Regions from separate parts of the Intrasporangium zincisolvens genome, predicted to be linked through region 2. Evidence: riboswitches for the same ligand, from Rfam matches in the RefSeq annotation. Region 2 holds a riboswitch; each other region holds the start of a gene.
What was found. Region 2 has a riboswitch for cyclic di-AMP ahead of RY076_RS14630 (C40 family peptidase). Riboswitches for the same ligand answer to the same signal wherever they lie in the genome.

Region 1 (7,193 bases), on a different contig from region 2:
GGCGTCCGAGCAGGTCGCCCGCGAGACCCCGACAACAACAGGCGATCACGCACGCCAGCAGCCACCCCAAAGCCGCTGAAAAGAGGGCATATTCGGCTCCTAAAGCGGGTGTCGCAGGTTCGAATCCTGCCGGGGGCACCACACGTTCTGCATGACTCCGCTCGATGCCTGGCGCCTATCTCGGTGAATCCTGGGCACTCCCTTGACGAGGGAGATGCAGGTGGCCGGCCCGGCGGTGAACAGCGGTGCCGTCCGCACCCCCTCACCGAACGCGACGCGCGGGCCAGCGGCCGACCGCGGCTCGCTCGGCGCATTCACACGCTAGGGGTGAGGCCAAGCGGCGCACCGGGCCCGCACCATGGCTTCGTCGGGGGCGTCCCGACGCCGTGCGCCGGGTCCGTTCGACACCACCCGATTCGGGACCGAATCGAGTCAGCCGCGGGCGACCTTGCGTCGAGCCGTTTCCGAGGAGGTTGCTTGTGACCACACAGACGAGCCCGAACCAGCCTGCAGAGCCGGCCCCCTCGCGGGCGCTGTCGGACGACCAGCTCATCGAGCTGCTTCGGCTCATCAAGGGCGCCGACACCGTGGAGCTCAAGCTGAGCGTGCCTGACGCGAACCAGCGGTCGACGGTTGCCGCGCTCGGCATGGACCCGCTCGAGAGCCACATCCGGCAGGTCTTCTTCTTCGACACCCCCGCCCTCGACCTCAACAACCACGGTGTCGTCCTGCGCGCCAGACGGATCCAGGCCAGGCCCGGCGACTCGGTCGTCAAGCTGCGTCCGGTGGACCCCGAGAACCTCACCCCCGAGCAGCGGCAGGCGCCCGGCTTCGGGGTCGAGGTGGACGCGATGCCGGGCGGCTTCGTCTGCTCGGCATCGCTCAAGGGCGAGCAGCCGGACGCCAAGATCCGCGAGATCGCGTCCGGCGGTCGTCCGCTGTCCAAGCTGTTCACGAAGCAGCAGCGGGCCTTGTACGAGGCCAACGCGCCTGCCGGCATCAGCATCGACGACCTCTCGGTCCTCGGACCGATCAACGTCCTCAAGCTGAAGTTCACACCCCCCGACTTCGACCGTCGGCTGGTCGCCGAGCTGTGGCTCTACCCGGACGGCACCCGCATTCTCGAGCTCTCCACCAAGTGCCCCACCGCCGACACGTTCAACACCGCTGCCGTCGTCCGGGGCTACCTCGCATCACACGGGGTCGACCTCGCGGCCGCGCAGCAGACCAAGACCAAGACTGCGCTCGAGTTCTTCTCGCGGGAGCTGTCGAGCCCGTAACCGTTGGCGCCCAACCGATTTGCGATGTTGCGGGAAGTGCTGCGACACAAGCGATTTCAGGGACAGGGGACGGTAAAGAGCGACATGGTGGGGCCAAAGGACGCTCCCCGCTGGGAGCCCGGTGGAGGGCGTCTGGGATGTTCCTGTTCCTCTGTGGACGTCATGCGGGTTCCCTAGCGTGGACTCGCCCTTCGGGGCGCCGAAGGGCACTGTTCCGCGCCTTTGGAGGACCAATGAAGAACCACGCATCCAAGAGATTCCGGACGTTCCTGGCTGCTGTCGGGGCGGTACTGCTCGGAGCTGCGTTCCTGGCACCGGCGACCAGCGCAGGGGCCCACACGAGAGAGCACGAGTCGACCACCTGGAGAGTGCACGTCGGCGCGCAGTCGCCGAACGGCGCGATCCAGGGCATGCAGTTCCTGCCCGGCGAGATCTGGATCAACGTGGGCGACACGGTGCGCTGGACAGCCGACTCCATGGAGCCTCACACCGTGACGTTCCTGCCGGTCGGACAGCTGCCGCCACCGTTCGATCCGACGAACGCGGCACAGACGATGCCGACGCCGCAACACTCGATCTGGGCTCCAGGCCAGTACCGCAACTCGGGCGTCCTGTCGACGATCCAGTTCTCCGAGCTACCAGCGACCTACACGTCGTACAAGCTGAAGTTCAAGGGCACCGGTGACTACGTGTACTACTGCCTGGTCCACGGCCAGGCCATGAAGGGCGTCGTCCACGTGGCACCCGCGGGCACGCCGTATCCGCACCGGCAGTCCTTCTACGACTGGCAGTTCCGGGCCGGCCGCGCCCAGATGATTCACGACGGCAACCGCCTCTACGCCGAGCTCCGGCACGAGTCGTCGCGCCACCACGTGTTCGTCGGAGCGGTCGACGAGGCCGGGATGTTCATGATCATGCGGTTCATCCGCACCACCGTGCGCGTGCACGTCGGCGACACGGTCGACTTCGACTGGTCGCAGAACAACGGCGATCCCGTGCCGCACACGGTCACCTTCGGACCGGAGCCGGCGGCACCGATCCCCGTCGGTGACCCGACGCACTTCACGGGCGGCGCCCTCAGCTCGGGCGTCCTGCCCACTGCCGGGCCCGGCACGCACTTCCGGGTGACATTCGACAAGGCCGGCACCTTCCCGTACATCTGCATGTTCCACGACGGGATGGGCATGGTCGGCACGGTCGTCGTCACGCGCGACCACCACCACCACGACCACTGAGCGAGTCGGAGGACGACGCGTGGTGGGGCGGTGCGCCGACACCGCCCCACCCACGCAGGACCGGATGCCTCGCAACCGGGCGCGCGCGCAAAAGGGACATCGAGGGAGCATCCACGACGATCCCGGCGCGCGCCCGGCCGACTCGCCCCGAGTTGCAGGAAGTCGCAGCAATCCAAGCCCCCACGACGACACGAGGTGTGTCACCGTGAACTAAGGGTCGAAACAGCGGCCAGGTCAGCATCAGCTCCGGCCGGACCCCTGCACACTTGCTCGTCCCGCCGCGGCGCTCTCCCGGGACCTAGGCTTCACCTCCCGGATCTGGCCACCCGAAACGCGGCGGGACGAGCCTCATCATGTCGACCCCGCCGCACCCGCGCGTGCATCTGCGTGGCCCCCTGGCCCGCCGTCGACGGGTCGCCGACAGCCTGTTGCGGTGGTACCCCTGGTGGGTACGGGCAGCCTATGAGCAGAACCGTCGCAGCGATCGTCACCGAGTTGGCCCGCGTCGAGGACCAGGTGCGCTGGGCTTCGCTCGGGGCCGGCACCCGCACCGACGCGCTGCGCCTGGCCGAGCTCACCGCCCGGGAGGATGCGCTCGTTCGCGAGCTGCGCGCCGTCGACGTCAGCATCGACCTGTCGGCGAGCCCCACACCGGCACCGGCCCCCGCTCTCTGACACCTACCGGTCCCACGGGTCGGCAGGGAGAGGGCCCGACGCAGCGGACGGCGGGCCGACCCACCGCACCACTCCCCCGCCCCGTCCACGCGTGCCACGATGTGAGGGCGTCGCACGACGAAACGGAGCACGCCATGGCCACCGACCCCGCCCACGGCTTCCTCACCGAACCGCCCCTGACCGACGACGTCCGCAGCGCGTTCGAGGGCGACCTCGACACCCAGGGCTTCGTCATGAACCTGTCGCACCTCTGGGCCCACGACCCCGCCGCGCACGACACGCTCTTCGCCCTGCTGGCCGACATGGTGCGCATCGGTGGGCTGAGCTTCCGGCAGCGGGGCATCCTCGTCAGCGCCGCCGCAGCCACCGCCGGTGACTCCTACTGCGCGCTCGCGTGGGGCAACCGCCTCGCCGGCGAGGCCGGACCCGACGTCGCCGGAGCCGTGCTGAGCGGCGACGACGCGGCGCTCGACCCCGCGGACGCGGTGCTGGCCGCGTGGGCGCGCACGGTGGCGCGGGACGCCAACGCTACGACCCCCGCCGATCTCGAGCCACTGCGTGCGGCCGGGTTCGATGACCGCCAGATCTTCGCCATCACGGTCTTCGTGGCACTGCGCCGGGCCTTCTCGATGGTCAACGCGGCCCTCGGCGCGCAGCCGGACGCCCAGCTGCGCTCGGCGGCCTCGACGCCGGTCGGCGCCGCGGTGTCGTTCGGCCGCCCCAGCGCCGGCGCACCCTCGGCCACGAGCGTCGGGGACTGAACGAGCCCTAGGCCCGGTCACCACCCTGCACGGCCACCCCGCGCAGCAGCGCCAGGTACTCCTCGACCGGGCGAGTCCCGGGCACGGCGGCAAAGCCGTTGGCGAGAACGAACGGCGTCGCCGTGATGCCGAGGTCCCGGGCCTGCTTCTCGTCCGCCCGGACCTCGCCGGAGTAGTGGTCGGACGCAAGGACCGCGGCGACGCGCCGCTCGTCGAGGCCGCACTCGGCGCCGAGCCGCTGGAGCACCTCCGGCTCGTCCAGCGGCAGGCCCTCGCGGAAGTGCGCGGAGAAGAACCGCTCCACGGCCGCCGACTGCAGCGCCGGGCCACCCAGCTCGCGCGCGAGGGCAACGAGGCGGTGCGCGTCGAAGCTGTTGGCCGTGACGGCGGAGTCGAGGTCGAAGACGAGGTCGTCGGCCTCGGCCACCTCGTGGGCGTGCGCGCGTAGAGCCCGCTCGGCCTCGGCCTCCTCGTCGGGCCGGGAGCCGATCCGGTCGGGGACCGGCTCGTTGCGCCGGGCCGGCCACTCGGGGTCCAGCTCGTAGGCGCGCAGCCGCACCGTGACGTCGTGCGGACGCTCGAAGGCGTGGATCGCCGCCTCGATCCGGCGCTTGGCGATCCAGGACCACGGGCAGACGAGGTCGGCCCAGACGTCGAGCTCGATGAGGGTCGTGGACTCTGCAGCAGGCTGGACGGTCATCACCTCATCCAACCACGGCACTGACCTCGGGCGGCCACCCCGAACGACGTCGCGCCCCCACCCTGGTGGGTGGGGGCGCGACGGAGGTACGTGGCGTGGTGCGGCTGCGACTCAGGCGCGGCCGTAGCCCGACGGCGTGGTCCAGATCGAGTGGTAGCCGATCGTCGTGCCGGGACGCTGCGCGTCGATCATGACGCCGGGGCTGACGTAGATGCCCACGTGGTAGGCGGGCGAGCCGAAGAACACGAGGTCGCCGGCGCGCGGGTTGCTGACCGACGTGGTGAACGCCTGCTGCTGCGACGCGGTGCGGGGCAGCGAGACGCCGGCCTGGCGGTAGACGTACTGGACGAAGCCCGAGCAGTCGAAGCCCGACGGGCTCGTGCCGCCGTAGACGTACGGGACGCCGAAGTAGGACTGGGCGATGCCGACGATGCCGGACGCCGTGGGCGCCGGGTCGAGGGACACGCGGGAGGCCGAGCGGGACGCGCGGTCGGCCGCCTGCTGGCGGGCGTCCTCCGCGGCCTTGGCGGCGGCGCGCTCCTTCTCGAGCTTGACGTCCTTGATGACGACCGGCTTGACCGTCGCCTGCTTCGCGGCCGGCTTGGCGTAGCCGATCGAGGAGAGGGCGTTGGTCGCCTTGAGCGTGCCGACCTGGGGACCGACGACCGACGGTGCCGCGGTGCTCGAGCCGTCGGCAGCGCTCGCCGGACCGGCGAACGTGGCGACGAGGCCGCCGGAGGCAGCCACGATCGCGGCACCCTTCACGGCGGGCTGAGCAGACTCCTTGGCGATGAGCTTGAGCTCGGCGATCGCGTTGAACCGCCCGGGGGCGCGGTGGCGCCCGGTAACGTTCTGAGCCACGTTTGACCTCTCGACGCCTACGAGGTGAGCTGTCGGGTTCGGGCGGATTGAGGTACTGCTCGCCCGGCCTTCGCTCGGACCTTGCGGTCCACGGAGGGCTTCACCCCGAGGACGTCCGGAGACGCCCGAAGGTGGTTCCCCCGCTCCTGCCATGCGGATCGTGCAGGGGCCCCGGGTCGATGGCAGGATTAGGCGGTTCGACCCGTGGCACTCGCCCGACGGGGAGAGCGAGCGGGGCTCACGCTACCCAAGATCCTCGCGAGTTGTCATCCCGAGAGCCCGCCGATTTCCACGGATTTTTCACCGGATCATCCGAGGCCGCCCGAAATCCCCACAGTCCCAGCACAATCCGACGGGGAGAAACGGGCATAACGGACAGGCCGGACGCGTCCGTCCAGTGAGCACGCCCGCGGGCGCACCCATGGCCCGGGCCGCCGGCCCGGCAGCGGGACCGGGTCAGGCGGCCTGGCAGAAGACGTGGACGGCCACCTCGTCGGGCAGCGACACGCCCTCACCGGCACCGGGGGCCTCGCTCACGGCGACGACGCGGCCGCCCTCGCGGACGACGCGGACGCGCGCCCCCGGCAGCACACCGGCGGAGGTGAGCAGGGCCAGCGCCTCGGGGTCGACCTGCACCGGCTCGCCGATGCGGCGGATCGTCACGACGGCCGGCTCGGCGCCCGCCGCCGTGGTCAGCGCCGTCAGCCCGGTGAGGAAGCCCGACGCGGCGTCCTCGGACACGCCGAGCTCGTGCAGGCCGGGGATCGGGTTGCCGTACGGAGACTCGAGGCCGCCCTCGATGAGGCCGAGGATCTTGCGCTCGACCTTCTCGGACATGACGTGTTCCCAGCGGCACGCCTCGTCGTGGGCGTACTCCCACTCGAGGCCGATGACGTCGACGAGGAGCCGCTCGGCGAGGCGGTGCTTGCGCATGACGCGCGTGGCGAGGAGCCGGCCGTGGTCGGACAGCTCGAGGTGGCGGTCGCCGGACACCGCGACGAGGCCGTCGCGCTCCATCCGGGCCACGGTCTGCGACACGGTCGGGCCGGAGTGGCCCAGACGCTCCGCGATGCGTGCGCGCAGGGGGACGATGCCCTCCTCCTCGAGCTCGAAGATGGTGCGCAGGTACATCTCGGTGGTGTCGATCAGGTCCGTCACGGTCATACCTTCTCAGAATCAGGACGCCTCGGGCGCCGCCCCTCCCGCCGCTGCTTCCGCCGCCCTTCCCGCGGCTCCTCCCGCGGTGCCGGCGTCGCGCCCCCGCAGGGGACGCGTCGGGTCGTGGCGCGGCACCCAGATGCGCAGCCACCCCGCGCCCAGGAGCGCCGCCGCGCCGAGGACGACAGCGGACGCGCCGAGGGTCAGGACGGCCGTCAGGGCTGACAACGCCAGCGGGCCCGCCGCCCTTCCCAGGTCGGCGCACAGGCGCCACCCGCCGAGGAACTGGGCGCGCCCGTCGGCCGGTGACGCGTCGGCCCCGAGGGTCATGATGAGCCCCGCGCCGAGGCCGTTGCCGATGCCGAGCACCGTGGCGGCCGCCGTCACGGCGACGAGGGACGTGGCGAGCGGCATCAGCGCCATGCCGAGCCCGAGCACGAGCATGCTCGGCACCGCGGCGGCCACCCGCCCGTACCGGTCCATGAGCCAGCCCGACGGGTAGAACAGGAGCATGTCGACGGCG
Region 2 (7,193 bases):
GCGTCAGGCGCCGCGGGCTCGTCAGGAACCCTATGCCCCACGCCCAGTGCATCGTCGCGAGCACGACGGGCAGGGTGGCACGGGTGCGGGGCGACTCGCCGCCGGAGATGGCCAGGCCTCCCGCCGTGACGCCGGCGACGTAGGCGGCCGGCACCACCCAGGCCGGGGCCCAGAAGAAGCCCACGACGGTCGCGGCGGTCGTGACGCCGACCATGACCGGCGGCGCGAGGTAGCGGTGGTTGATCGTGCCCTCGTGGTGGCGGGCCACGACGCGCCGCCAGCGTCCGTAGTGGAAGTACTGCTTGGCGAGCGCGGAGACCGACGCGCGTGGCCGGTAGGTGACCTTGAGCTCGGGGGTGAACCACACGCGTCCGCCGGTCTCACGGATCCGGTGGTTCATCTCCCAGTCCTGGGCGCGGGAGAAGTGCGGGTCGTAGCCGCCGACGCGCTCGAGGGCCGTGCGCCGGAAGACGCCGAGGTAGACGGTGTCGGCCTCGCCGGCCTCCCCGCCGGTGTGGAAGCGGGAGGCCCCGACGCCGAGGGGGCTGCGCATGGCGCAGGCGACGGCGCGCTCGAAGTCGGTGGTGCCACGCGCGTCCATGATGCCGCCGACGTTGTCGGCACCGACGCGCTGGAGCTCGGCCACGGCGCACGAGACGTAGTCGTCGGGGATCTCGGCGTGCCCGTCGACGCGGACGATGACCTCACCGCTCGACGCGCCGATCGCGGCGTTGAGACCGTCGGGGGTGCGCCCGCTCGGGTTGCGCACGAGCCGCACCCGGGGGTCCTCGGCGGCGAGCGCGTCGGCGACCTCGTCGGTGCGGTCGGTCGAGGGGCCGAGGGCGAGGACGACCTCGATGGGGCCTGAGTAGTCCTGCGTCAGGATCATGGCGACCGCGTCGCGCAGGTGCCGCTCCTCGTTGAGCAGCGGCATGATGACGCTGACCGGTGGGGTCAGCTGCGTCGACGCGTCCACGCTGGCGGGTCCTTGTCCTCTGGTCGTCGGGCCGGAGGGTGGTCCCGGCGCTCGGGCTGCGCTCGCGTCCCCCGTCACGAGCGGCGACCAGACTACTGGAGGGGCAGGGGGTCCTCGACCGCGGTGACGGCGAGGCGCGCACGGCGCGGCGCGCACGACGATGCCCGAGGTGGGGCGCCGCCCTCGCGAGGGGAGGCGGCGCCCGCCACCTCGGGCCCCCGGTGACGTGCCGCAGCGCCGCGGACACGAAGCACGCTGCTCGACCTCGCGTCCAGGGGTGACGCGGACCGCGGCCACGGCCCGGGTGCCCCCGGCGCTGCACGACCCACGATAGGGCCAAATCACGCGATCATCAAGCAGTTCGACCATCACGTCACTTGTCGGTCCACCTGGTCGATGATCGAGCCGCCTCTCGCTAGGTTGGCTCCATGACGCCGACCCGTACGCAGACCAGCACGCAGGACCGCGCCGCGGCCACCGCCGCCCTGCGCGAGCTGATCCTCGCCGGCGAGCACTACCGCCTGGCAGCGGCCGCGCATCTCGACCTCACGGTCAACGAGAGCCGCGCCGTCAGCTACCTGCTGGCCCGCGGCTCCCTCGGCCAGACCGAGCTGGCCCAGGCGCTGGGCCTGACGACGAGCTCGACGACGACCCTCGTCGACCGGCTCGAGCGACGCGGCCTCATCGAGCGGGTGCCCGACCAGGTCGACCGGCGTCGCAGCACGGTGCGCATCCCCGAGGCCGGGATGGCACAGGTCGGGCAGGTCCGCGACTGGATGCCGCACACCCTCGACACCCTCGACCCGGCGACGCTCCCCCAGGTGACCGAGGTGCTCACGACGATCGCGGACGCCCTGCGCAGCGTCGCCGCCGAGATCCACGCCGCCGGACCGAGCACGCGCGGCACGCGCCGGCGGCACTGACCCACCGCCGACGCGTCGGGCTCAGCGGACGCGTCCGGCGACCCAGCCGCTCGTCCAGATGCGGACCAGCTCGACGCGCTTGCCCGGCTTGGGGGCGTGCCACACCTTGCCCGAGCCCGCGTAGATGCCGACGTGGTAGGCCTTCCCGGACCGCATGAAGAAGATGAGGTCACCCGGACGCACCCCCGAGCGCGAGACGCGGGTCGTGTCGAGGCGCTGGGCGTTCGCGGTCCGCGGCAGGTCCTGGGCCAGGCGCGCGTCGTAGACGTAGTGCACGAGCCCGGAGCAGTCGAAGGCCGTGGGGCCGGCGGCGCCCCAGCGGTAGGGCTTGCCCTTCTGGGCGGCCGCGACCCGCACGGCCCGGGTCCCGAGCGGCACGGCCGCCGTCGAGGCCAGCGAGAGCCGGACGTCGACGCGGTCGCGGTCCTGGGCGGCGTCGGACGCGTTGGCCCAGGTCGCCGTGTCGGCTTCGCGGGCACTCGTGTCGAGGTGGCCGGCCGGCGTGGGCGGCGATGCGGCGACGGCACCGAGTGCGCCGACGGCCAGCAGCGGCGCGAGCAGCAGGCCGGCGCCCAGGCGGGAGCGAGGTTGGCGCGCAGGGGTGCGAGCGATGGCGGGCATGGCGAATTCCCTTCCCACGCCTGCGAGGTGAGCTGTCGGGTTCGGGCGGAAGATGCCCGGCCGCGCATGGCGGCTTCACCCCAAGTCCGGCACAGGGCCGGACGCGAGTGGGTCCCCCGTTCCTGTCCGGTGAGGTATGAAGGCGCGCCCCCGGCGGACAGGACTCGGCGGACCGGGGCGCCGCCCCGACGTCGTGCCGGGGCGTCATGTCACCCGGTCCGGGATCCTGGGCTCCGCGTCGTGGCGGGCCTGCCGGGCCGGGTTCCGAACCAGAGTAGGTCGGGGTGCCAGCCCTGTCCGCGTTTCGGCGAAATGCGTCAGCGCGGAGGCGCGACCCGCCCGACGAGCCAGCGCAGCTCGCTGCGGTGCTGGAGGCCGAGCTTGGACAGCACGGAGGCCATGTGGGTCTTCACCGTCGCGGTGCCGATCCCGAGGGCCCGCGCGACCCCGGCGTTGCCCGGGTCGCCGTCCGGCCCGGTGACGATCTCGACGACGGCCCGCTCGCGCGGCGACAGCACCTCGAGGGGGTCTGCTGCCGCGGCTGCGCGGTCGCCCGCCTCGGGGTCGTCGCCGGCCTGGTGGCCGAGACGCGTCACGAGGGAGGCCTGCACCTCGAAGCACCGGCGCCCCAGGGCCGCGAGACGGTCCTGGACCGCCGGGTCGGAGGGATCCTGGGCCAGCCGACGCCGTACCTCCTCGATCTCGGCCGCCATCTCGGTCAGGGCCGTCGCCGTCCGGTTGACGCTCATGAGGACGCCGGCGCGGCCGGAGTCCTCGAGCTCGGGGTAGACGAGCGGCAGGTTGAGCCGGCGCTCCGGCCGGGCCGCGAGGACCCGGTCCAGGACGAGCCCGGCCAGCCACTCGAGGGCGGTGACGACCTCGTCGCCCATGGAGTCGGGTGTGTCCGAAAGGGCGCCGAGCAGCCCCACGACGCCGTCCTCGCCGAGCATCGGCACGACGACGGCATCGGCCGACAGGTCGTCGTCGCCGAAGCGGACCCCGCGGTTGAGCAGCGCCCCGCCGTCGTCGCGGTGGCGGTAGGGCCGCTGCGAGGCCAGCACCCAGGCGACCACGCCGCCGGGGCCGTAGGTCAGGGTGCCGGTCTCCTCGTAGGCACCGTTGCTGAACATGTACGGGTAGGAGATGCGCCGGTCCCGCTCCCGGACGAGAGCGACGTAGAAGTCGTCGACCGGCGCCAGTGCACCCACCGCGGCGCGGCAGGCGTCGTAGACGGTGAACACGTCGCCGCGCTCGGCCTCGCGGATCATCTGGTCCGCGTGGCGCAGCGCCCGCACCGCGGCATCGGACAGCGCCATGACCGCTCCTCCCCCTGACCCCGACCGCCGACGTCCGGTCGGTGACCGAACGTCGCGCTCGGGCGCCACGCTAGCGGCGGGACGCGCGCGTCGTGACCGGTTTCGCGGCATCCGCTCCACCCGGGGACGACCCCCGGATCACCCGGCGGCGGATGCCGCACACCGCCCGTCCGAGGGCATCCTGACCGGGGCCGGCCGCGGGCGGCCGGTCGACCGTGCGGGTCCAGGGGTCCGTGCGGCAACCGGTCGGGCCGCGCCGGTCCGGGGGGATGAGGCCTTTCGGGGCCACGGCGCAGGTCGCCCGGTCCTCGGCGGACGTGGAGGGACGTCGCGGACCGGGCCACCCGGCGTCAGGAGCTCGAGACGTCGCGTCAGCCGGTGCGGAAGGCGGTGAGGGCTGCCATCCACTGCCCGCCCCCGGTGCCGCTCGCCGCGTACGGGCCGGCCGTCGTCGCGCCCCGGTAGGCGGTCGCGAGGTGGTCGGTCGACACGCTCAGCGTCGGCAACCCGGTCCAGCCGGCCCCCCAGGCCGGTACCGCGCTGCTCGACTCCATACCGGTCACGGCAAAGAGCTCGTCACCGGCGGCCGACGTGGTCACCGACCCCGAGCTGAACGCCGTACCGGTCCCCGTCGCCCCCGCACTGACGTCGACCCCCGTGACGCCCGCCAGCTCATCCACGGCCAGGTGTGTCTCCGCGGACGACCCGTAGGTCACCGTCACCGTCGCGCCCGCCGGCAGGGCACGCACCCCCACCGCGACCGCCGTCACGACTCGGTCCCCGGCCGACCCGTCGTTGACGTCACGCACCACCACGTAGGTGTTGCCGGCCGAGTCCTTCACCGACACCGCCGCCGTCACGCTCGTCGTGGACAGGAGCACCGCGACCACGACCGTGTGGCCGGCCGCCACCCCGGCGGCCCCGACCGTCACCGTGCTCGTCGTGCGGGCCGTCGACGCCGTCAGCGACCCGACCCGGCCGACGTAGCCGGCCGCCACCGGCGCTCGCGGCGTCGCGGAGGCCTCGTTCGACGACGGCGAGGTGCCGATGCCGTTGACCGCCGTCACGCGGTAGAAGTAGGTGGTGCCGTTCGCGACGCCGGTGTCGGTGAAGCCCGTGCCGGCGACGTTCGAGGCCACCGGCGTCGACGCCTCGCCGCCTGCAGTCGTGCCGCGGTAGACGTTGTACCCGGTGACGGCCGAACCGCCGTTGGAGGCGGGAGCCACCCAGGTCAGCGACACCGAGGCGTTTCCGGCCGTGGCCGCTAGCCCGGTCGGCGCACCGGCCACGGTGGCCTGTGGCGTCGCCGAGGCCTCGTTCGACGACGGCGAGGTGCCGACCGCGTTGACCGCCGCGACCCGGTAGTAGTACGTCGTCCCGTTCGCCAGGCCGGTGTCGGTGAAGCCCGTGCCGGCGGCGTTCGAGGCCACCGGCGTCGACGCCTCGCCGCCCGCGGCGGTGCCGCGGTAGACGTTGTACCCGGTCACCACGGACCCACCGTTCGACGCCGGCGCCGACCACGACAGGGTCACCGTCGTGCTGCTGCCCACCGCCACGAGGGACTGCGGCGCCGACGGCGCGGTGGACGTCGCGCGCGGCGTCGCCGAGGCCTCGTTCGACGACGGCGAGGTGCCGACCGCGTTGACCGCGGCCACCCGGTAGAAGTACGCCGTCCCATTCGTCACTGTCGTGTCCGTGAAGCTCGTCAGGGCGACGTTGGTCGCGATGGGGGTGCTGCTCTCGGCTCCCGCCGCGGTGCCGCGGTACACGGTGTAGCCCGTGACCCCGGAGCCGCCGTCGGAGGCGGGCAGCTGCCACGACAGCGCCACCGTCCGGTCGCCCGCGGAGGCGATGAGCCCGATGGGCGCCGACGGCACCGTCGCCCGCGGCGTCGCGGACGCCTCGTTCGACTGCGCGGAGGTCCCGACCGCGTTGATGGCGGCGACCTTGTAGTAGTAGGCGGTCCCGTTGACCTCACCGGTGTCGGTGAAGCTGGTGCCGGTCACGTTCGTCGCGATCGGCGTCGGGCCCTCGCCGCCCGGCGTCGATCCGCGGTAGACCGCGTATCCGGTCACGGCCGACCCGCCGTTGGACGCGGGCGCCGTCCACGAAAGGGCCACGGACGCGTTGCCGGCCGTGGCGGCCAGCCCCGTCGGCGCGCCCGGCGCGGTCGGCTGGGTGGCCTGTGGCGTCGCCGACGCCTCGTTCGACCGCGTCGACGCGCCGACGGCGTTCACCGCGGAGACGGTGTAGTAGTACGTGGTCCCGTTGACGCGTCCGGCGTCGGTGAAGGTCGTCGTCGGGACGTTGGTCGCGATCGGGGTCGTTCCCTCGCCGGCGGGGCTCGTGCCGCGGTACACGTTGTACCCGGTGACGGCCGAGCCGCCGTCGCTCGCGGGCGCCTTCCACGAGAGGTTCACCGACGCGTCGCCGGCCACCGCGGCCAGGCTCTGCGGGGCCGACGGCGTGGTCGAGGCGGCGACGCCGATCTGGGCCCAGGGGTGCGACTCGTCGATGCGACCCGACACGAAGGAGCCGTTGACGCAGTGCCCGCTGTCGACGCCGCCCCCGTTGAGCACCTGGCCCGAGTCGAGGTAGCTCGTCGTCGTGGTGCCGATCGTGATCCGCACGTCGGGGACCGCGCCGGAGTTGACGCACGAGGCGGTGTTGCCGCCGTTGTAGGAGTTCGGCGAGAAGTCCGAGCCGTCGAAGTTCGCCGAGTTCTGGGCGCCGGTCTCGGTGAGCACCAGCCTGCCCCCGGCCTTGACGGTGAGGGACGAGCCCCACAGGCCGTAGGTCTTCGACCCGATGGCGACCACGACCCGCACGCCCGTGATGTCGACGCCGCCGGGGTTGTCCAGGCGGATGGCGGATGCGTCCCAGCACGTCGTGCTCTTCGGGTAGGTGGGGCACGGCGAGCCGACGTAGCTCGACGGGTCGGTGTACGGCCACGGGTTCGGCTGCTTGGAGCTCGACGCCGCCGAGTGCGTGTCCATGTACCCGACGTAGACGTTGAGCGGGGTCGCCGCCGAGGCGGGCGCGAGCACCGCCAGGCCACCCTGAAGCACGAGGGCCGCCGCGGCGAGCACCGCGCCCGCCCCGCTCCGGACCCGCCAGCGACGGCGGGACGCGTCGGTCGGACGATCGAGGCCCGAGGTCTCGACGGAGCGAGGCTGGAAGCGCGGGACACGCATCGCGATCACCTTCTTGCGGGGTACCCCCATGTACCTCCTCGGAGGATCCCACCGCGGCAGGACGGTGTCGTCATGCAGATGACGTACGCCGAGACGCCGGAGGGCCCCGGGGCCCTCCGGCGTCGGCGCGGCGCGGGCTCAGCCCTTGAGGAGCTGGCGCGCC
Region 3 (7,193 bases), on a different contig from region 2:
CGTCCGGCTCGGCGGCCCGGCCGCCGCCAACCTCGACATCTCCGACCGCGTCGCCGCCGACATCGGCCGGGCCGAGTCGCTGTCGATGCCGATCCTGCTCGTGCTGCTCGTCGTCATCTTCGGCAGCGTCGTGGCCGCCTCGCTGCCGCTGCTCGTCGGCGGCCTGTCTATCGTCGGTGCCTTCGCGGCGATCCGTGCCGTCACCTCGTTCACCGACGTCAGCATCTTCGCCATCAACCTCGTGACGATCCTCGGTCTCGGACTCGCCATCGACTACGGCCTGCTCATGGTCGGGCGCTTCCGCGAGGAGCTCGCCGCGGGTCACGACCGCTTCGCCGCCACCCGTCGCACCGTGGCCACTGCCGGGCGGACCGTCGCGGTGTCGGCCGCCACCGTCGCCGTGGCGCTGTCCGGCCTGCTGCTGTTCCCGCAGACCTTCCTGCGCTCCATGGGGATCGGCGGGATCGCGGCGGTGCTCATCGCCGCGGTGGCGGCCGTGGTCGTCCTGCCCGCCGTCCTCGCGATGCTCGGCAGCCGCGTCGACCGGTGGTCGCTGCGCCGGTCGCACCGGGTCGAGCGCGGCACCGGGTTCTGGTCGCGCCTCGCCGAGCTCGTCATGCGGCGCCCGGTCGTCTTCCTCGCGTCGGGCCTCGCGGTCCTGGCCGTGCTGGCCGCGCCCTTCCTCGGGGTGCGCTTCGGCGGCGTCGACGAGCGGGTGCTGCCGGCCGAGGCCGAGACGCGCGTGGTGAGCCAGGTCCTCGCGCGGGACTTCGGCGTCACGACGACCGACCCGGTGGTCGTCGCCGCGACGCTCGACGCGCCCGTCGCGTCCGCCGAGGGGCAGGCTGCCCTCGGCCGGTACCTGGCCGACCTGCGCCGCCTCGACGGCGTCACCGGAGCGCAGGTCGTCGGCGCCGACGGTGACCTCGCGGCCGTGTCGGTCACGTACCGCGGGGAGTCGCTCGACCAGCAGGCCAAGGACGTCGTGGCCGGTATCCGCGGGCTGCACAGCGACGGCGTCCGGCAGGCTCTTGTCACCGGCCCGACGGCCCAGCTCATCGACCGGCTCGACTCCATCGGCGCCACCCTGCCGCTCATGGGTCTCGTCGTGGCCGGCGCGACGTTCCTGCTGCTCTTCCTCGCCTTCGGCTCGCTGCTCATGCCGCTCAAGGCGATCCTGCTCAACCTCGCCACGCTCGCGGCCACCCTCGGCGTCGTCACGTGGGTCTTCCAGGAGGGCCACCTGTCCTCGTGGCTCGGCTTCGAGTCCACCGGGTTCGTCGAGGCCACCCAGCCGATCCTCGTCATGACGCTCGTCTTCGGCCTGTCGATGGACTACGAGGTGTTCCTCCTGTCGCGGATCCGCGAGCAGTACGACCGCACCGGCGACAACCGGGCCGCCGTCGCGACCGGCATGCAGCGCACCGGCCGGATCATCACGTCCGCGGCCCTGCTCATCCTCGTCGTCATCGGCTTCTTCTCGGCATCGTCGATCACCTTCATCAAGCTCATCGGCGTCGCGATGATCGTCGCGATCGTCCTCGACGCGCTCCTCGTGCGCATGGTCGTCGTGCCGGCGACGATGCGGTTGCTCGGCGATGCGAACTGGTGGCTGCCCGGCCCCCTGGCACGCGTCTACGCCCGGTTCGGCATCCGCGAGGAGGGCGGCACGCCAAGCGAGCCGGGCGCGTCGGGGTCCGAGTCGACGCCGCGCCCCGACCCCGTTCCGGTGGGCTGAGCCGACCCACCGCGCGAGCGGCCGCAGACGCACGAAGGGCCCGGTCACGAGACCGGGCCCTTCGTCTACTGGAGCAGGCGGCACGAATTGCACGTGCGTCTTCCTTCTGGAAGAAGGCTGTTCTGCTACTGAACTACACCTGCGAGGGCGTCGGCCCACCGTAGCGGACGTCCGCCCCGACCGTCCAACCCGCCACGCCCCGACGTGCGGATGCCGGGCGGGCTGGGAGGTCAGCCGTGCCGGACGCGCCGCGCGAAGGCCGCGGACCGCGTCCGCAGCTCCTCGACGCGCCGGTCGACGAGGGCGTGCGGGTCGAGGCCGCCCTCGAGGGCGTTGGGCAGGCGCCGCACGTGGGTGGAGCAGCTGAAGTCGGCGTGCACGAGCGTGCCGAGACTGTTGCCGTCACGGCCGGCGGCGCCAGCGCGGCGGGCGACGAACAGTGACACGTCGCTCGTGGCGAAGACGTCCTCGCACCACGCGCACATGGCGCTGCGGCCGCCCTTCTTGTCGCTCGCGCGGAGCACGAAGCCGATCGGTTCGTCGTCGACGGGGACGACGACGTAGGCCCGCTGCGGGTTGCTGCGGTCGGTCCAACCCAGGTAGTCGAGGGCGTCCCAGTGGTCGATGGTCAATGACTCGAAACGGTTCGGCAGCGGAGCCTGCTTCGCCTCCCGGCGCGAGCAGTTCACGAGCGATGCGCGGATCTCGTTCTCGGACAGTGGTTTCACGGTGGTTCCTTCATCGTGCGCGTGCGGGCACGACCGGATGACCCGGCCGGCCGGGTGGATGGGGGAGAGGTTCAGCGGTGGAACCGGTCCGCTGAGCAGGCCATGCGGCCACCCACCTCTCCGCGGGGGTCTCCCGCTCACGACGACACGACAACACGACGGCCCCGCATCCGCGTTGCGAGGCGTCGTCCATGGTGCGACGGATGCCTGCGTCGGGTCCACCGGGTTTCCCGCTGTGGCGTTTCCCGCACGGAGGCCGACTCGCCGTAAAGGCGACGAATCGGGCTGTCGTTCTGTCGACTTCGCACCGAATTGGGCTGGCAACTGTTGACCAAGGTGGGGACCTGCCATTCTCCCGGCTCCGAGTGTCTGTCACCGTCGACTGGAGTTCATCGCCCGGGGTCTTCCCCGGGCGGCCCGCCGGGCGCCGAATCCTGTCCGCCGGTGGGGCAGTCGGGCAAGACCGCGGACAGGAACGGGGGACCCACTTCCGGGCCGCACAGCCGGCCCTTGGGGTGAAGCCGCAGCAGCGGCCGGGCATCTTCCGTCCGAACCCGACAGCTCACCTCGTAGGCGTGGAAGGGATCCCCCATGTCCACCACCCCTGCACGTCGCATCTCCCTGTCCTCGCTCGCCCTCACGCCCCTGCTCGCCGGCGCCCTCCTCGTCGGCACGGGCGGGGCGCCACCGGCCTCCACGACGGCCCCGCCCTCCGCGGCCGGGGCTGCCACGACACCGGCCACCGGAGCCGCGCCCGGAACGGGCGCCACCGGTCGGTCCGCCACCGCGGTGCGCACCGTCTCGGTCGCCTACCTCACCCCGACCGCGGTCTCCATCGCCCGTGGCCAGAGCGCGGTGCGGATCGCCGCCGCCCAGCGCGGCAAGCCCTACCGGTGGGGCGGCGCCGGGCCACGGTCGTTCGACTGCTCCGGGCTCGTCTACTACGTGTACAAGAAGCGGTTGCACGTGCAGCTGCCGCGCACGGCGAACGCCCAGCGGCTCAAGACGATTCGCATCGCCAAGTCCAGCGTCCGGCCGGGAGATCTCATCTTCTTCATGTCCCACGGCCGGGCCTACCACGTCGGCATCTACGCCGGACACGGCAAGATCTGGCACTCGCCGCGGCCGGGTCAGCGTGTCAAGCTCCAGAAGATCTGGACGTCGCAGTGGCGGGCAGGCCGCATCCGCTGATGACCGCTCGTCGGTCGACATCCCCCTCACCGACGCGTCAGCGACGGTAGTCGACCGACGAGTACTTCAGGACGCGCTGGAGCACGTACCGGCCATCGCCCTGCGGGTCCAGGAGCGCCGGGCGCGCCTGGCGGATCATCACCGTGGGGCGCATCCGGACGTTGACGAGCGTGGTGCCTCGGAACGAGAGGTCGAGGATGATGCCCTCCTGCGTCTCCTGCCACCAGCCCTGGCCGAACAGGTAGTTGCCGGGGCTGGACAGGACGACGCCGACGCCGCCGGCCGCACGCCTGCCGAGCAGCAGTGGCCCGGCGACGTGGGTGCCGGAGCCGATGACGTGGTCGCAGCCGGCCTGGGCGAACCAACGAACCTGCTTCTGCTGCAGGGGCCAGAGGTCGTCGTGGTACTCGGCGCCGCCCCACCACTGCGGGTTGCACACGACGAGGTGGGCACCCCCGGCCCTCGCGCGCTTGACGCCCTCGACGATGTTCGCCCGGGTGATCCAGGGGACTCCGGGCGTGGTGCGGTCGGCGCGGGCGACGCCGGCGACGTCGTTGACGGCGACGAACCCCACGCGGAGGCCGGCGACGTCGACGAAGGCCGGGCGCAGCGCCTCGTCGAGGTCCATCCCGAGCCCGGTGCGGGGGATGTGGTACTGGTCCATGAGCCGGAGCGTCGAGCGAATGCCGCGAACTCCCTTGTCGCTCATGTGGTTCGCAGCGAGGTACACGACATCGAGGCCGAGCGTGTCGCGCCAGCGGGGGAGGACCGCCTCGGGCACGCTGAAGACGGTCGTCGTCCCGAGCTGCGGCGTGTAGTCGCGGTCGGCGACGATCGGGCACTCGTGGTCGGCGATCGCGACGTCGGACTGGCGCACCACCCGTGGTGTCGCGCCCCGGTTGCCGGTGTCGACGGGCTGCACAGTCCGGTAAGGCCGCTCGTAGGGCGGGTCGACGACGGCCGGACGCGCGTACCGCGCGGTGCCGCCCTCGAAGACCCAGTCCCAGCCGCGGCCGCGGGCGACGGCCTGCGTCGCGGCCCCGCGGTCGGAGCACAGGCTGCCGAGGTTGGTCATCGTCCAGACCGTCGAGGCGTCATAGGCCGTCCAGCGCGGGTCGAGCGCGCCCGACGCCGAGGAGGCGCCGGTCGTCGCGGAGCCCGAGACGGGGTAGCGCAGCGCGCGGGCAGCCTTGTCGCCGAAGAGGTCCGGGCCGAACATCCCGTACGGCCCGGGGCCTGCGATCGAGAGCACCTTCGTCGCTGGTTCGACGAGCCCGGGTGGCAGCAGGGCGACGCGTCCGGGGGCGGCACGCACGACGTCGACGATCCGGGCGGCGTCGGTGCACGGGCCGCGCGGGCTCATCACCGGGCGCGACACGGTGACCCCGCACGGCACGACGAGCGAGCCGCGAGCGGCGAGCGAGCGCAGCTCGTCGAGCGTCACGGTCGCCTTGAGGTTCTGCAGGCCGGTGACGACCGCGAGCGGGAACGACGCGGGAACGCCGCCGGGGCCCGTCGTGACCGGAGGCTCTGGCGCGGAGGGCAGCCCGGGGCCCGTCGTGGGCGTCAGCGGCGTCCTGCCCGTAGCCGCTGGGCGCGTCGGAGCGGACGGCGTTGCGGCCCCACTCTCAGGCGGGACGCTGCCCGGGGCGGGTCGGCCGGACGGGGTCTGGCCGGAGCAGGCCGCGAGGGCCGCCACGAACGCGACGGCCGCGGTGCGGAGCGCCCCTGCCCTTCCCACGAGCCCAGCGTAGGCGCGGACCCGGGCGACCCCGGTGACAACACGCGCTGCCGTAGGCGGCCGTCACCGGGGCGGCAGCGGTCAAGGCGCCCGAGCAGCGGCTCGGGCGCCCCTCTCCGCCTGGGCCGCCGACCGGACGGCCACCGGGTCCAGGTGGTCCAGGCGAGCTTCTCGGCTAGGGCCGCGGCGCGCCGCCGCCACGTCGCCCGCGCCCGTACCAGTCGCGCCAGATGACCCGGTGCAGCGGCACGAGCCGTGGGATGTCACGCAGCCCGGGGATGAACGGCAGGAGCACGAGCAGCAGCGAGAGCACCATCATCAGGCCCCAGACCAGCGCGTCGGCGTTGTCGGACGTGCTGAACGGGGGCACCTGGTACCAGAAGGTGTAGAGCCACAGCCACGGTTGGCCGGGGTAGTTGCCGGTCTCGTTCATCATCCCCCACTGGTCGCCGCCGAGGCTGCGCGCTCGCGCCTGGTCCTCGAGGTAGGTGCCGTCGGCGAGCAGCAGCAGCCGGCGCGTCGGGTCGTTGCCGTAGAAGGAGCCGTTGCTCACCATCTGCTCGAGGCCACCGGCCGCGGCGACCTTCGCGTAGGCGGTCGCGAGCGTCGGCACCGGTCCGTAACTCCCGGCCGCCACCTGGGCCGGGTCGCCGTTCGGGGCGGCGCCGAGGGCGGTGGCGTAGGCGCTCGCCCAGGCGGCGCGCTGCTCGTCGCCGGCCGTCCGCCAGCGACGGAGGGCCAGGCTGAGGGCTGGATCGCCCGTGACCGACTGGAGCGGCGTGATGACGAAGTCCTGTGCGGCGTCGATCGGGTAGGTGACGCCCGCCAGCTTCTGCAGCGGCAGCCCGAGCAGCGTCTGTCCGTCGGACGCGGTGTTGTACGGCGGTCCGTAGCCCGCCGTGGTGCTGTCACCGGACAGCTCGGCAGCGGCGGTCGCGACGATGTCGTTCGGCGCGCTCCGGGCCCAGTCCTGCAGGCTGATCGCCCGCTCGTCGGGAGACCCGAAGGCGATCGCGAGCGCGATCGTCAGGACGATGACGCCGACCAGCGCGAGGACGAACTCCTTGACGAGGTCGTAGCGGCGCGTCGGGAACGAGTGTGCGTCGGGCGTGCGGCGTCGGCCTCGGGGGGCCGCCCCGGTGGGTGGACGCGTCCTGGTCGTGGTCATGGTGCCGACACCTCCTCCGTGGACGGCTCGTCGAGCTCCTCGCCGAGCGGGGGTACGACGCCGTGTCGACGTACGAGGACGACGTGGACGACGGCGATGGCGCCGACGGTGAGCGGCAGGAGCGTCACGTGGAACAGGAGCATCTGTCCGCTGTCGAGGACGTTGAAGAAGGCCCCGACGCCGACGGAGTTGAGCCCGTCCTTGGCCTGGGTGCTGATCCACTGGCTGTCGAAGTTGCCCTGCACGAGGTAGCCGGTGAACGCCGTGCCGATCGAGACGAGGAAGGCGACGACGCCGGTGATCCATGTCAGCGCGCGACCGCCGCGCCAGGCGGCCATCCAGAACTTGCCCCACAGGTGGATGACCATGAAGAAGAAGAGCAGCTCGACCGACCACAGGTGCAGGCTGTTGACGAAGTGGCCCGTGGACGAGGTGTGCCACCAGTCGACCCCACCGAGGGCGAGGAGGCAGCCGGTGGCGACGACGACGAACAGCGAGGCCAGGGTCAGCACGCCGAAGACGTAGATCCACGACGACACGTAGGCCGGCTGCCGGTCGGGCAGGGCCTGACCGGGTGGCACGGTGTGCTCGATGCGCGTGCGGAGGCGCGCGGTCCAGGTGTCGCTC
Region 4 (7,193 bases), on a different contig from region 2:
ATCTGCGGCTCCGACCTGTGGCCCTACCGCGGCGAGAACCCGATCCGTGAGGGCGCGACGATCGGCCACGAGGCCGTCGGCGTCGTCGAGGAGGTGGGCTCGGAGGTCAAGGACTTCAGGCCCGGCGACTTCGTCGTCATCCCGTTCTGCCACTGCGACAACACGTGCCCCGACTGCCTGGCCGGCGTCCAGTCCGCGTGCCCGAACGCCGACGGCACCGCGAGCGGCCAGGCCGAGCTGACCCGCGTCACCCAGGCCGACGGCAGCCTCGTCAAGACCGACGGGATGCCCGACGAGCGTTTCGTGCCTTCGCTGCTCGCGCTGTCCGACGTCATGGCCACGGGCTGGCACGCGGCCGTCGCGGCCGGGGTGACGCCGGGCTCGACGGTCGTCGTGGTCGGTGACGGCGCGGTCGGCCTCTGTGGCGTCATCGCCGCCGAGCAGCTCGGCGCCGAGCGGATCGTCGCGATGTCGCGCCACGAGCCGCGCCAGGCCCTCGCCCGTGAGTTCGGTGCCACCCACGTCGTGGCCGAGCGCGGCGACGACGCCGTGGCCGCCGTCATGGACCTCACCGGCGGCATCGGCGCCGACGCCGTGCTCGAGTGCGTCGGCACCCACCAGTCGATGGACACCGCCTTCCACGTCGCACGCGCCGGCTCGACCGTCGGCTTCGTCGGCGTGCCGCACGGGGTCGAGCTGCCCCTGCGCCGGATGTTCGTCCGCAACATCGGCCTGGCCGGCGGCATCGCCCCGGTGCGCCGGTACCTGCCCGACCTCATGGCGCGGGTCCTGTCCGGCCGCATCGACCCGGGCAAGGTCTTCGACCTGACCCTCCCGCTCGACGAGGTCGCCGAGGGCTACCGCGCCATGGACGAGCGCCGCGCCGTCAAGGTGCTGCTCGAGCCGTGAGGCCCGGGGAGGGCCCTGTGACAAGGCGATTCACGTGATGTCACCGGACGTTCACGTATTTGTCGTTTTGCTGGAGTTTGGACACGAAATGCCCTCTTACTTTGCAGTCACCCCATTCGGCACATAAAGTCGCAGACATCCCTCCCGACAACCGGTCCGGATACTGAGTGAGGACCAGGCTTGGCCCCGAGATTCGCGTCCGTCGATGACTACATCGCCTCCTATCCCGAGGAGACGCGGACTCAGCTCGCGAGGGTGCGAACGGCGATCCGCACGGCGGTGCCCGACGCCCGCGAGAAGATCAGCTACGGCATGGCCACCTTCATCCTCGAGGGCAAGCCGCTGCTCTATTTCGCCGGGTGGAAGAACCACGTCGGTATGTATCCCGTGCCCACCGGCGACGCCGCCTTCGAAGACGCCATCCGGCCGTTCCGTCGGGCCAAGGACACCGTGCGTTTCCCGATCACGAAACCGGTGCCGCTCGACCTCGTCGCGACCATCGCGCGGCTCTGCGTGAAACGTGCCGCCGAGCGCGAGCGCGAGGAGCAGTCGCAGTCCGGCTGACCACGGGCCGACCAGTGCCCCGCCCGGTCAGTGGTCAGCGTCGGGGCGTCAGGCGCAGCGTGACGATCCGGAACGGCCGCAGTCGCAGGCGGATCGCATCGGCGGGAGTGCCGGTGCTGGTGCCGGTCTCGATGGCGTCCTCGACGACCACGAGCGCCTCGCGGCCCGCGAGCGCGGCCGATCCCGGCTCCTCGAGCAGGTCGGTCTCGACGACGCGCTGGACCGGGAAGCCCGGCACGAGCGTCACGTCCCGGCGGCCGCCGGTGGCCTCGTAGAGCCGGACGACGACGTCGCCGCTGCCGTCCTCGGCGAGCTTGACCGCCTCGACGACACACCCCGGGTCGTCCACCGCCACAAGGGGCCTCACCGACGCGGGGTCACTCCCCGACCCCTCGGGCGGGGCGCCGAGCAGCGGCAGGTGCATCGAGTACCCGTGCGCGACAGCCTCGGCGACGTCGGCACCGGGCACGATCCCGAACCGCACGACGTGCTCGCCGACGACCTCAGAGGCATCGGTGTCGGGGTCGGGGAACGACGGCGAGCGCAGCAGCGTCAGGCGCACCGTCGTAACCGGCTCGCCCGACGCGTCGACGCCGCGGCGCACCGCGTGCCCGTACGTCGACTCGTTGACGACGGCCAGGCCCCAGCCCTCCTCGCCGACGTGCAGCCAGCGGTGCGCGACCATCTCGTGCCGCGCGGCCTCCCACGACGTGTTCTCGTGCGTCGGCCGGCGCAGGTGGCCGAACTGGATGTCGGCGGTGCTGTGCGGCGCGAGGACCGGGACGGGCACGTAGGCGGCGAGGGCCCGCTCGCTCTCGCGCCAGTCGACGCGCACCTCGACGTCGACGCGCGGCGAGTCGGCCGTGACGGTCGTGCGCTGCACGTACGTCGACTGCCCGACGCGTCCGCGGGCCTCGACGACGACGCGCAGCGGTCCCGCCTCGACGACACGGGCGGCGTGCGCGCCGTCCCCGCGCGACGCGTCGGGCGTGACGTCGGGCGTGACGTCGGGGGACGTCCACGTTCGGGCGTGCGGCTTGTCGATGTCCCAGGCGTCCCACATCGCCGGCACGTCGGGGTGAAGGCGCAGCTCGGCGGCGCGGGCTCCGGGCGGGAGCGCGTCGCGGCCGCCGTGGCGCACGTCGAGGAGGCGCTCGATCGAGCCGTCGGGCGCGACGGTGACCGACACGAGCCCGTTGGTGACGGTGAGACCGTCGACCTCCACGGGGCGCTCGGGCTCGACGCGTCGGCCGCCGACGGAGAGCGCGGGCACCTCGACGAGTGCGACCTCGCCACCGTCGCGACCAGCCCCGACGACCTCGACGACCTCCCGACGCGGCAGCGGCCCGGCGTTGAGCAGCCCGGGGCGACGGGCGTCCTCGCCCGCGAGCAGGTCGAGGGCCTCTGCGACGAGCGCGCGCAGCTCGGCCGTCAACCGCGTGAAGTCCTCGCGGGCCTCGCGGTGCACCCATCCGATGGCGCTGCCGGGCAGGATGTCGTGGAACTGCAGGAGCAGCAGGCGTTCCCACACGAGGCGCAGCCGCTCGGCCGGCCACTCGCCGAGGCCGCGGAGGGCGACGAGCGTCCACGCCAGCTCGGCCTGGCGCAGGAGTGCCTCGCAGCCGCGGTTGCCGGCCTTCATGGCGCGCTGGCTCGTCAGGGTGCCGCGGTGCAGCTCGAGGTAGAGCTCGCCGGCCCACGTCGGGGCGCGGTCGGCGTACTCCTCGCGGACGGCGTCGAAGAACGAGGACGCCGTGCCGACGTCGACGGCGGGCGAGCCCTCGAGCGAGCGGAGCCGGCGGGCCCGTTCGAGCATCTCGCGCTCGGGACCACCGCCGCCGTCGCCGAAGCCGAACGGGATGAGCGCCCGCCGGGACCGGCCCTTCTCGAGGTGCTGGCGACCGGAGCGGTGGACGTCCGCGCCGCCGAGCTTGCTCTCGTAGGTGTCGGCCGGCGGGAAGTGCGTCAGGATGCGCGACCCGTCGATGCCCTCCCACCAGAAGGTGTGGTGCGGGAAGGTGTTCGTGTCGTTCCAGCTCAGCTTCTGGGTCAGGAACCACTCGGCGCCCCCGAGCCGCGCGATCTGCGGGTAGGCCGCCGCGTAGCCGAAGGAGTCGGGCAGCCAGACGCCGGCGCAGCGTCGGCCCAGCTCGCGCTCGAAGAACCGCTGGCCGTGGAGCAGCTGGCGCACGAGCGACTCACCGCTCGGCATGACGCCGTCGGCCTCGACCCACTGGCCGCCGACCGGCTCCCACGTGCCGGCCTCGACGGCGTCGAGGATGCGCTGCCAGATGGCCGGCTGGTGATCCTTGGTCCACGCGTACTGCTGCGCCGACGAGCAGGCGAAGACCAGCTCGGGGTAGTCGGCGGCGAGGGCCGTGACGTTGGCGAAGGTGCGCGCGCACTTGCGCACGGTCTCGCGCACCGGCCACAGCCACGCGGAGTCGATGTGGGCGTGGCCGACCGCGGTGAGGCGCTGGGCGCTCGTCGCGGCCGGCGCCGCGAGGACCTCGGCGAGCGCGGCCCGGGCCGCCACGGCCGTGCCGCGCACGTCGTGGACGTCGAGGACCGCCAGGGCGTCGTCGAGCGCGGCGGTCACCTCGAGGCGTCGGGCGTCGCGCTCGGGCAGCTCGCCGGCGAGGTCGACGAGGACGTCGAGGTCCATGGCGAGGCCGAAGACCTCCGGCTCGAACACGGCGACGTCGATGCGGCCGAGGACGTAGCGCGGGTCGTCGCCGGCCGTCGCGAGGTCGCCGAGCCCGGTGGGCCGGAAGCCGTGCTCCATGACGGCCGGGTTGCCGGCGGCCTCGAGGTGCAGGTGGATCGGCTCGCCGCCGGCGGCGTCGGGGCTGACGCGGTACCAGCGGTTCATCGGGTGGATGCCCTTGAGCGGCGTGCCGGCGGCGTCGTGGAGCAGGCCCTCGGCCTGGAAGCCGGGCCCCTCGCCGCGGAACCCGAGGTCGACGACCACCTCGACGCACTGCCCGGCGAACGCGTCGGGCACTGCCCCGGTGATCTCGAACCACCACGTCGACCACGGCTCACCCCAGGGCGTGCCCGGCCCGACCGGCTCGTGCGGCGCCGCCAGCGCCTCGGCGACCGGCACCGGCTCGCCCGGCGCGTGCCAGGCCGACACCGCGAGGGGCGTCCGGTCGCGGTGTACCGCAGGAAGGACGTGCTCGGCGAGCACACGGCGGGAGCGGGCGAGCACGTGCGAGCTGTCGTCGAACACGCGTCGACCCTAGCCAGACGAGGGCTGCCGCGAGCCGTTCCCGCACGACACACCCGCGACGCCGGCTTTTACCGGACGTCATGACCCCGTGAAGGCAGAATGGCCACACCCCAGTGTGACCTGCGTCACAATCAGGCCACGGTAAAGGCCAGGTAAAGGCCGCCCATGCACTCATTCAAGGACGAATCCGACGCGCCCCCGTTACCTCGGCGTGACATTGCCCGGTTGAGTCGTCTACAGTTCCGGGAGTCCGGCCCCCCTGGCCGGGCGCGTACGAGGTGGACCGCCTAGTCCTGTCACCGCCTTGAACGTGAGATCAGACCTTGTGACAGGAGCGGAGGAACCACACGTTTCTCCGGGCGTCCGGCACCACGACTCCGGACGTCCTTGGGGTGAAGTACCCATCCGGGCCGAGCACGACACACGGCACGGGAGGGAGCCGGGCACCTTTCCGCCCGAACCCGACAGCTAACTTCGTAGGCGCGGAGAGGTACATGACTGAGATCATCCGCGGGCGCCACCGTGCGCCAGGACGCCACAATCCCCTCAACGAACTCAAGCTTCTCGCCCGTGAGTCGGCTCAGCCGGCCATGAAGGGCGCCGCCATCGTCGCGGCCACCGGCGGCATCCTCGCCACCTTCGCGGGTCCGGCCAGCGCCGACGAGGCCAAGGCCGCCAACGGTGCCGTCACCGCTCTCGGCTCCCCCGCCGTCGTCGGCCCGGCCGCCACGCGAGCCGCAGCCCCCTCGACGGCCCTGTCGAAGATCGGCTTCCAGCCGCAGGTGCAGCAGGCCGTCGCGCAGCGCACCGCCAAGGCCAAGCCGGCCGTCATCGAGGACGTCGTCGTCGAGAAGGCCCGCCAGGCCGCCGTCGACCGCAAGGCCGCTGCCGAGCGGGCCTCCCGCGAGGCCTCGCGTCAGTCCCTGCTGAGCAGCACCGTCTCGGTCAAGTCGAACAGCAACGGCTCGGTCCCGAGCGCGTCGTCGGGCATGCGCTCGTCGCACAACTGGGCCACCGCTGGCCAGTGCACGTGGGGCGCCCTCAACAAGTGGTACCAGTCCGAGGGCTACTACCCCGGCGGCTGGACCGGCAACGCCATGGAGTGGGCCTCGGGCGCCGCTTCCGCCGGCTACACCGTCAGCGGCACGCCGCGCACCCGCTCGATCGTCGTCATGCAGCCCGGCGTCAACGGCTCGGGCAGCGTCGGGCACGTCGCCTGGGTCACGGCCGTCAACGGCGACCAGGTCACCATCATCGAGATGAACGCGATGGCCGGCCCGTACAACTACAACACCCGCACCGTCACCGACAAGGCGGGGATGAAGTACATCTACGCGCCGTGACCTGACCGGTGCGCCCGCGAGAGAGGGCGGGGACGACTTCGTGTCGTCCCCGCCCTCTCTGCATGTCCGAGGCCGCCACCCGGGCGGTCCGGCCTGGTCTGCAGGCCGATGGGCTCAGCGCGGCTCGGGCGGCGGTTCGGGGCCGACGTGCGGCTCGCCGAGGAACCGCTGCACCCAGGCGACGTCGTGCCACGCACCGTTCTTCCAGCCGACCCTGCGGTAGGTACCGACCGGCTCGAACCCGAAGGACGCGTGGAGCCGGTTGCTCGCCTCGTTCGGCTGGGCGATGCCGGCCGCCGCCATCCGGTAGCCGCGCTCGGTGAGCCGCTCGATCAGTGCCGTGTAGAGGGCCCGGCCGGCACCGGTCCTGTGGCTCGCGGGGTCGAGGTACACCGACACCTCGCAGGACCAGCGGTAGGCCGGACGGGCCTTGAACGGCCCGCCGTAGGCGTAGCCGACGACCTCGCCGCCGTCCTCGAGGACGAGCCAGGCGTGCGTCGCGACGGCGGCCTCGATCCGGGCCGCCACCTCTGCCTCGGCCGGCGGCTCGAGCTCGAAGGTGACGGCCGTGTCGAGGACGTAGGGCCGGTAGATGCGCGCACAGTCGGCGGCGTCGGCGGCCGTGGCGTCACGCACGACCCGGGAGGCGCGCCCCGGATGGGGTGGGTGCGGCGGGTTCTCGGTCGGCATGTCGCGATGCTAGGGCGCGCCGCCCGGCCGCTCGTCATCCGGCTGGCCCTCGCCCGGCCGGCCCTCACCCGACTGTCCCCCGCGCAGCCGCTCGCCGGCCCGCGGCTCGCGGGCCTCCTCCTCGCCTGCACGTGTCTCGTCGGGCTGCGGCTCCTCCGACAACCAGCGCCGCCGGCGTCGGTTGCTGCCCGGGGCCTCGGCGGCGAAGCGCGACACGACCATCGCCACGAAGGTCACGAGGTAGACCTGCCCGATGACCGCCTCGGACATGGCGGCGAGGCGCCCGACCTCGGTGACCGGAACGAAGTCGCCATAGCCGAGCGTCGCGATCGTCGTGAGGCTGAAGTACATGTAGACGGTCGAGGAGACGTTCTCGCCGAAGTAGTGCACGTCGGGAGTCCACGCGTCGATCGTCTGGAAGAGCAGCGAGTACGCGACCGCGAGCTGCAGGTAGG

Region 1: linked by a shared signal. The riboswitch ahead of RY076_RS11880 (C40 family peptidase) and the one ahead of RY076_RS14630 (C40 family peptidase) in region 2 are both predicted to bind cyclic di-AMP.
Region 3: linked by a shared signal. The riboswitch ahead of RY076_RS09115 (C40 family peptidase) and the one ahead of RY076_RS14630 (C40 family peptidase) in region 2 are both predicted to bind cyclic di-AMP.
Region 4: linked by a shared signal. The riboswitch ahead of RY076_RS01850 (CHAP domain-containing protein) and the one ahead of RY076_RS14630 (C40 family peptidase) in region 2 are both predicted to bind cyclic di-AMP.

Annotation. Positions count from the first base shown of each region.
Region 1 is NZ_JAWIIL010000003.1:733,524-740,716, reverse strand. It holds gene RY076_RS11905 (CYTH domain-containing protein) at 480-1,280, shown strand; gene RY076_RS11900 (cupredoxin domain-containing protein) at 1,691-2,515, shown strand; gene RY076_RS11895 (hypothetical protein) at 2,978-3,190, shown strand; gene RY076_RS11890 (carboxymuconolactone decarboxylase family protein) at 3,325-3,951, shown strand; gene RY076_RS11885 (DsbA family oxidoreductase) at 3,959-4,651, opposite strand; gene RY076_RS11880 (C40 family peptidase) at 4,763-5,512, opposite strand; cyclic di-AMP (ydaO/yuaA leader) riboswitch at 5,515-5,717, opposite strand; gene RY076_RS11875 (metal-dependent transcriptional regulator) at 5,969-6,670, opposite strand; gene RY076_RS11870 (MFS transporter) at 6,689-7,193, opposite strand, start outside.
Region 2 is NZ_JAWIIL010000005.1:67,612-74,804, reverse strand. It holds gene RY076_RS14640 (glycosyltransferase family 2 protein) at 1-976, opposite strand, end outside; gene RY076_RS14635 (MarR family winged helix-turn-helix transcriptional regulator) at 1,405-1,899, shown strand; gene RY076_RS14630 (C40 family peptidase) at 1,921-2,520, opposite strand; cyclic di-AMP (ydaO/yuaA leader) riboswitch at 2,524-2,662, opposite strand; gene RY076_RS14625 (LuxR C-terminal-related transcriptional regulator) at 2,838-3,836, opposite strand; gene RY076_RS14620 (fibronectin type III domain-containing protein) at 4,208-7,060, opposite strand; gene RY076_RS14615 (acyl-CoA dehydrogenase family protein) at 7,169-7,193, opposite strand, start outside.
Region 3 is NZ_JAWIIL010000003.1:126,000-133,192, forward strand. It holds gene RY076_RS09100 (MMPL family transporter) at 1-1,738, shown strand, start outside; tRNA gene RY076_RS09105 (tRNA-Gly) at 1,808-1,881, opposite strand; gene RY076_RS09110 (FBP domain-containing protein) at 1,969-2,466, opposite strand; cyclic di-AMP (ydaO/yuaA leader) riboswitch at 2,918-3,054, shown strand; gene RY076_RS09115 (C40 family peptidase) at 3,058-3,657, shown strand; gene RY076_RS09120 (CapA family protein) at 3,695-5,398, opposite strand; gene RY076_RS09125 (hypothetical protein) at 5,574-6,566, opposite strand; gene RY076_RS09130 (cytochrome b N-terminal domain-containing protein) at 6,563-7,193, opposite strand, start outside; gene RY076_RS09135 (hypothetical protein) at 7,192-7,193, opposite strand, start outside.
Region 4 is NZ_JAWIIL010000001.1:403,609-410,801, reverse strand. It holds gene RY076_RS01865 (zinc-dependent alcohol dehydrogenase family protein) at 1-909, shown strand, start outside; gene RY076_RS01860 (iron chaperone) at 1,090-1,473, shown strand; gene RY076_RS01855 (alpha-mannosidase) at 1,508-4,705, opposite strand; cyclic di-AMP (ydaO/yuaA leader) riboswitch at 4,996-5,200, shown strand; gene RY076_RS01850 (CHAP domain-containing protein) at 5,296-6,048, shown strand; gene RY076_RS01845 (GNAT family N-acetyltransferase) at 6,163-6,738, opposite strand; gene RY076_RS01840 (potassium channel family protein) at 6,748-7,193, opposite strand, start outside.